Actinopolymorpha singaporensis: one gene and its partner. The protein of the gene in region 1 interacts with the protein of each later gene in a pairwise test. Links are inferred from orthologs where the notes say so. Each region holds a gene or a part of one and is shown on either strand. Other genes may lie near its edges.

Region 1 (3,432 bases):
CGCCTACCGGGGGCCGGACGCGCCGTTCGGAACGGTTGGATCCACCCGGGACCAACCCCTCTAAGCTCCACGCTTGTGGACGAAGAGCAGAACGCGGGCGGGCCGGTCAATCCGTACGGCGCCCTGACCGACGTGCCGGGCGTACTGGTGGGCCAGGTCGAGCGCGTGGGTGGCGGCTGGCTGACCGGCGTCACGGCGGTGATCCCGCCCAACGGGACCATCGGTGCGGTCGACGTACGCGGCGGTGGGCCCGGTACGCACGAGACCGACGCGCTGGCGCCCGGGACGCTGGTCGACACCGTGGACGCTGTGACGCTGGCCGGCGGGAGTTCGTTCGGGCTGGCCGCCGCCACCGGCGTGCAGCGCTGGTGCGAGGAGCAGGGGCGCGGCGTCGCCATCGGCCCGGAGGCCGTGGTGCCGGTGGTGCCGGCCGCGATCGTCTTCGACCTCGGCAAGGGCGGCGACCTCCACAACCGCCCGGACGCCGACCTCGGCTACGCCGCGGCCGCCGAGGCCGCCGACGGCGCGGTCCGCACCGGCTGCGTCGGAGCGGGTGCAGGCGCGTCGTTCAGCCTCCCCCGGCTCAAGGGCGGCGTGGGTACGGCAAGTGTCCGGCTCCCCGGCGGCATCGTGGTCGGTGCGCTGGTGGTGGCCAACGCCTACGGTTCGCCGTGCCTGGACGACACGGGTGCGCTGCTGGCCGCGCAGTACGTCACCGACGAGGCGTTGCGGCCGGGAGTTCCGTCGCCCACGGAGCACGCCCGGGTGCAGGCCGGCCCGACGACCGTGGCAGGGGGTTCGGGCGAGCAGCCGGACGTCCTGAACACCACCCTCGCCGTCGTGGCCACGAACGCCCGGCTCACCCACCCGCAGACGCAGCGGATGGCCGCGGCGGCACACGACGGACTGGCCCGGTCGGTCCGGCCGGTGCACACCCTGGTCGACGGGGACTCGATCTTCGCCCTGGCCACGGGAACGACCGACGCGGTCGCGGCCGCACCGGTGTCCTGGCCCGGCGCCGCCGAGATCGGTGGCGTGGCCGCGGTGCAGGCCGCCGCCGCCGACGCGGTGACGCTGGCGATGGTGGACGCGGTCCTCGCCGCGACGCACGTACGGACGCCGGCCGTGGACCTGCCGGGCTACCTCGACCGCTATCCGTCCGCGCGCCCGCCCGGGCGCTGAGGCGGGTCGAGCCAAGGCGCCTGCCGAACGCCGTCCGGCAGCCGAGCAGACCCTAGGTTCCCTCGGCTGCCCGGACGTAGCGGTAGGCGTCCGGCAGTGCGGCGGCGATGTCCTCGGCGACGATCGGCCCGCCGCGCGAGGCGAGGACGCCGGCCGTCTCGTGCAGGAAGCAGCCCACGCTGCCCGCGTCCAGCGGCGAAAGCCCGCCGGCCAGCAGTGCACCGCAGATGCCGGACAGCACGTCGCCGGACCCGGCGGTCGCCACCCAGGGCGTACCCACCGAGTTGACCCGGACGCGGCCGTTCGGCGACGCCACCACCGTCGTCGCGCCCTTGAGCAGCACGGTGGCGTTCCAGCGGTCGGCGGCCTCGCACGCGTAGTGCAGCCGGCGGGCGGTGACGTTCGAACGCTCCACCTCCAGCATCCGGGCCAGCTCGCCCTCGTGGGGAGTGAGCAGCACCTCGCCCTCGCACCGCGCGAGCACGTGGCGCAGCCCGTCGGCGTCGACGAGCACGGGTACGTCGTCGGCCAGCGCGCGGGCGACGTCCTCGGCGCGTTCGGGCGCGTCGCCGAGACCGGACCCGACCACCCAGGCCTGCACCCGGCCCTCGCCCGCGACCACCTCGGGCCAGCGCGCGCGAACGAGCCGGGCGGGCTCGTCCGGCCCGACGTAGCGGACCATGCCGAGCGGCCCGCCCAGGGCGCCGCTGACCGCGAGCACCGCCGCGCCGGTGTACTGGTCGGAGCCGGCCACCACGCCGAGTACGCCGCGGGTGTACTTGTGCGAGGTCCGGTCCGGCGCCGGCAGCAGGGCGGCGACATCGGAGGCCTGCAGCGACTCCACCACCGGATCCGGGAGGTACGGGCCGAGCCCGATGTCGACCAGGTGCACCACTCCGGCGGCGGAGGCACCCGGATCGACGAGCAGGCCCACCTTGTGGGTGCCGAACGTCACCGTCACCGCGGCGCGGACGTGCGGCTCGGGCGTCTCGCCGGTGTCCACGTCGATGCCGGACGGTACGTCGACCGCGACCACGGGCACGTCGTACCGCTCGACCAGCTCCATGACGGCGGCGGCCTCCGGTCGCAGGCCGGGCTTGCCCCCGATGCCGACGATGCCGTCGAGCACCAGGTCGGCACGGGCCACGGCGTCCTCGCGTTCGTCCTCGGGCACGACGTGACCACCCGCCGAGCGCAGCGCGGCCAGGCCACCGGCGTGCGCCTTGCCGGGGTCCAGCAGGATCGCGGCCACCCGGGCGCCGCGCCGGGCAAGCCGGGCTCCGGCGTACAGCGCGTCGCCGCCGTTCGCGCCCGATCCCGCCACGATCACGACGTCGGCGCCGTAGGCGCCGCCCAGGAAGTCCACACAGGCGGTGGCCAGCCCGGTGGCGGCACGGTCCATCAACGTGCCGTCGGGAACGGTCGCCATCAGCGCGGCCTCGGCGGCCCGGATCTGGACGACGGAGTGCGCGGTCCGCATCGGCTGCCGTCAACCCCTCTCGAGTACGACGACCGCCGACGCGATCCCGGCGTCGTGCGACATGGACAGGTGCATGGAGGTCACGCCCAGCTTCTCGGTCTGCCGGGCGACCGTGCCCCGGACCTCCAGCCAGGGCCGGCCGTCTCCGTCGGTGATCACCTCGGCGTCGTGCCAGCGCATGCCGACGGGGGCACCGAGCGCCTTGGCCAGCGCCTCCTTCGCCGCGAACCGGGCGGCCAGGCCCGCGATCGGCCGGGTCCGCTCGTCGTCGGTGAACAGCCGAGTGCGTAGTCCGGGTGTACGGTCCAGCGTCGCCTCGAATCGCTCGACGTCGACCACGTCGATTCCCAGCCCGACGATCATCCCTCCATCCTTGCGCATCGTTCCCGTCGTATGCGTAAGGCGGGCCCAGCCTCACGGGTGCCGGTCACGGCGGATCGGCGAGCGGCCGGGGGCGAACGCCTCGCGGTCGGCCTCCTCGCCCAGCGACGTGGACGCCAGGTGCTGCAACAACGCGGACAGCTCGGGATGCTCCTCCGGTCGCCATCCTTCGAGCCGCCGTCCCAGCGCTGCCCGGCGGGTGGCCACCAGCTGGTCGACCGCCGCCAGCCCGGACGGAGTGACCTCGAGGCGCCCGCCGTCGCGGCTGACGTACCCCGCCGCCAGCAGCGTGTCGACGTGCGGCCCGGCACGTTCGGGTGGCACCCGCGCCACCGCCGCCAGGTCGGCGGCCCGCGCCGGGCCCGCCCGCGCGAGCCGGCACAGCGCCC
Region 2 (3,423 bases), 2.5 Mb from region 1 along the record:
TACGACCTGCTCGGCTGCCTCCCGGCGACGCTCGAGCCGCGCGCGACCGGGCACATCCCCGAGATCGTCGCGCTGATCGGCCGGCTGATCGAGGCCGGCCACGCCTACGCCAGCGGCGGCGACGTGCTGTTCGACGTACGGTCGTTCGCCGACTACGGCGCCCTGTCCGGTCAGCGGGTCGATGAGGTCCAGTCGGCCGGCGACACCGAGAACGCCGAGGCCAAGCGCGACCCGCGCGACTTCGCGTTGTGGAAGCGGGCCAAGCCAGGTGAGCCGAGCTGGGACACGCCGTGGGGTCCGGGCCGGCCGGGCTGGCACATCGAGTGCTCCGCGATGTCGACGAAGTATCTCGGCCGGGAGTTCGACGTCCACGGCGGCGGTATCGACCTGGTGTTCCCGCACCACGAGAACGAACGCGCCCAGTCGCTGGCGGCCGGCGACCCGTTCGCGCGCTACTGGCTGCACAACGCCTGGGTCACGATGTCCGGGGAGAAGATGAGCAAGTCGCTCGGCAACTCCCTGCTGGTTCAGGAGGTCGTCCGCCGCGACGTCCGCCCGGTCGAGCTGCGTTACTACCTCGCCTCGCCGCACTACCGCTCGATGATCGAGTACTCCGAGGAGGCGCTGCACGAGGCGGCCGCGGCGTACCAACGACTGGAGGGCTTCGTCGAGCGAGCGGTGGAGTTCGTCGGGGAGGGCGGGGACGCCGACGGGGAAGGCTGGACGTCGACCCTGCCGGAGGCGTTCGTCCAGGCGATGGACGACGACCTGGGCGTCCCCCAGGCGCTCGCGGTGGTGCACGCGGCCGTCAGGGACGGCAACACCGCCCTGGCCGCCGACGACAAGGCGACCGTCCGGGCGCGACTGCTCGAGGTGAGGTCGATGCTTTCGGTGCTCGGCCTGGATCCGATGGACCCGCGCTGGCGGCGTACGGCCGGACAGGACGACGCCCTCCGCGCGGTGGCAGACACGCTGGTGCGAGCATTGCTGGTCCAGCGCGAGGAAGCGCGGGCCCGGCGGGACTGGGCGGCGGCCGACGCGGTGCGGGACCAACTCAGGGACGCCGGCGTGGAGGTCACCGACACTCCGCACGGTGCCCGGTGGGACGTCGCCGGCCGGAGCTGACCGAGGCCGGCCGAGGGCGCGACCCGGCTGATCGACGTACGACATCGAGTGGGTGGAGGCTGGCGTGGCCGGCAACAGCAAGCGTCGGGGTGCGATCCGGCAGCGGTCCTCGGGCAACCCGACGGCGGGCTCGGGCGGGCGGGTCCGCCGCGGCCTGGAGGGCAAGGGGCCGACGCCACGGGCGGAGGACCGGCCCTACCACAAGGCTCACAGGCGGGTGCAGGCCCAGAAGCGGGCGGCCGCCTCGGCGGATGCCCGGCGCGGCGGGTCCGGCCGGGCAGGCGCGGGCGGCCGCGCCGGTGACCGGCCGGAGTGGATCGTCGGCCGCAACCCCGTCGTGGAGACCCTGCGATCCGGCGTACCGGTGAAGACGGTCCAGATGGCGGAGCGGATCGACCGCGACGACCGGGTACGCGAGATCCTTCGGCTGGCCGCCGAGAACGGCGTCCCGCTGCTGGAGGTCACCCGGCTGGAGCTGGACCGGCTCACCAGTGGGGCCGTCCACCAGGGCGTGGCGGTGCAGGTGCCGCCCTACGAGTACGCCGACCCCGACCAGCTGCTCCAGGACGCCATCGACAGCGGTGAGCCGCCGCTGCTCGTGGCGCTCGACGGCGTCACCGACCCGCGCAACCTGGGCGCGGTGGTCCGCTCGGCGGCGGCGTTCGGCGCGCACGGAGTGGTGGTCCCCGAGCGCCGGTCCGCCGCGATGACCGCGGCCGCGTGGAAGACCTCGGCCGGAGCGGCGGTGCGGGTGCCGGTGGCCCGGGCGGTCAACCTCAACCGCACGCTGAAGGCGTACCAGAAGGCCGGGCTGCGCATCGTGGGGCTGGCCGCGGAGGGCGAGGGCGACCTCGCCGAGGTGGCCGACCTCGACGGCCCGGTGGTGCTGGTCGCGGGCTCGGAGGGCAAGGGGCTGTCCCGGCTGGTCCGCGAGACCGCCGACGACCTGGCGCGGATCCCGATGCACTCGGGTACGGAGTCGCTGAACGCCGGGGTCGCCGCCGGCATCGCGTTGTACGAGGTGGCCCAGCAGCGAGCCAGGTCCGCGGCTGCCGAGTGAGCGCGGCGTCCGCGTCCCCGGCGGAGTCCGGGTCCCCCGCGTCCCCGGCGCGGGTGGAGCTGGAGTTCGTGGTCCGCGACGACCCGCGGTTCGCGGCCTGTCATGCGTCGACGGTGCTGCCCCTCCCGGGCGGACCGCTGGCGGCGTGGTTCGGCGGGAGCCGCGAGGGTGCCGGCGACGTGGCGATCTGGCTGTCCCGGCGTACGCCCGACGGCTGGTCCCGCCCGGCGCGGGTGGCCGACGAGGACGGCCTGCCGCACTGGAACCCCGTGCTGTTCGTGCCTCCCGGCAGTGACGCGGCCGGTGAGGTCTGGCTGTTCTACAAGGTGGGCCGGCAGATTCCCTCGTGGCGCACCCGGGTGATCGTGTCCGGTGACGGCGGCCGCACCTGGTCGGCGCCCCGCGAGCTCGTGCCCGGCGACGAGGGCGGGCGCGGCCCGGTGAAGAACAAACCGATCGTGCTCGCCGACGGAGGCTGGCTCGCGCCGGCGTCCGTCGAACGCCCGGACACCTGGGACGCGTTCGCCGACCTGTCGTACGACCGGGGGCGTACCTGGCAGCGCAGCGACTTCGTACCGGTGGACCACGCGACGTTCCCCGGCAAGGGGATCATCCAGCCCACAGTCTGGGAGTCCGCGCCCGGCCAGGTGCACATGCTGGTGCGCAGCAGCTGCGGGTGGGTGTGCCGCAGCGACTCCGCCGACGGCGGCCGGACCTGGAGCACGGCGGTGCCGACGTCCCTGCCGAACAACAACAGCGGGATCGACCTCGCCCCGCTCCCCGACGGCCGGCTGGTCTGCGTCCACAACCCGGTCGGCAGGTCGTGGGGCGTGCGGACGCCGCTCACCGCGGCGATCTCCGCCGACAACGGCCACAGCTGGCGGCACTGGGCGACGCTGGACGACGAGCCGGCCCGAGACGGGGATGCGGACCGCAACGTCGAGGACCGGGAGTTCTCCTACCCGGCCGCGGTGACCGACGGTGAGGGAGTCACCGTGACCTACACGTGGCGGCGCCGCGGGATCAGGTCCGCCCGTCTCACTCCGCAAGACGCGTGACAGAGTACGCGTGAGGCCGCGTCGGTAAGAGTCCGGCCGTACGGACGCCTTCCCAACGTCGAGGAGGACCCGCCATGCCGGTCGAACGCCTGCTTCCCACGCCAGAGGCGCACGACCTCCTCGACCTGACCCGGGAGATCGCCGCGGAGCAGCTCGCGCCCCGGGCGGCCGAGGCGGAGG

The links. Proteins that work in one complex are often made in the same cells at the same time.
Region 2: the proteins of BLU27_RS13695 (region 1) and rlmB interact in binary tests that used the Escherichia coli proteins (3 or more experiments, as listed by UniProt). The link is inferred for Actinopolymorpha singaporensis from one-to-one orthologs.

Annotation. Positions count from the first base shown.
Region 1 is NZ_LT629732.1:2,997,544-3,000,975, reverse strand. What follows is about bases 449-3,432. They hold BLU27_RS13695 (NAD(P)H-hydrate dehydratase), read right to left. Parts: upstream 2,663-3,432; coding sequence 1,235-2,662; downstream 449-1,234. Other genes in these bases: BLU27_RS13685 (MDR family MFS transporter), read right to left, coding at 3,077-3,432; BLU27_RS13690 (holo-ACP synthase), read right to left, coding at 2,672-3,025; BLU27_RS13700 (P1 family peptidase), read left to right, coding at 449-1,182. In the rest of the region: more of BLU27_RS13700, read left to right, coding at 76-448. UniProt on the Escherichia coli protein: Bifunctional enzyme that catalyzes the epimerization of the S- and R-forms of NAD(P)HX and the dehydration of the S-form of NAD(P)HX at the expense of ADP, which is converted to AMP.
Region 2 is NZ_LT629732.1:506,556-509,978, reverse strand. The notes cover bases 331-3,187. They hold rlmB (23S rRNA (guanosine(2251)-2'-O)-methyltransferase RlmB), read left to right. Parts: upstream 331-1,189; coding sequence 1,190-2,185; downstream 2,186-3,187. Other genes in these bases: BLU27_RS02285 (sialidase family protein), read left to right, coding at 2,182-3,187; cysS (cysteine--tRNA ligase), read left to right, coding at 331-1,125. In the rest of the region: more of cysS, read left to right, coding at 1-330; more of BLU27_RS02285, read left to right, coding at 3,188-3,243; BLU27_RS02280 (acyl-CoA dehydrogenase family protein), read left to right, coding at 3,318-3,423. UniProt on the Escherichia coli protein: Specifically methylates the ribose of guanosine 2251 in 23S rRNA.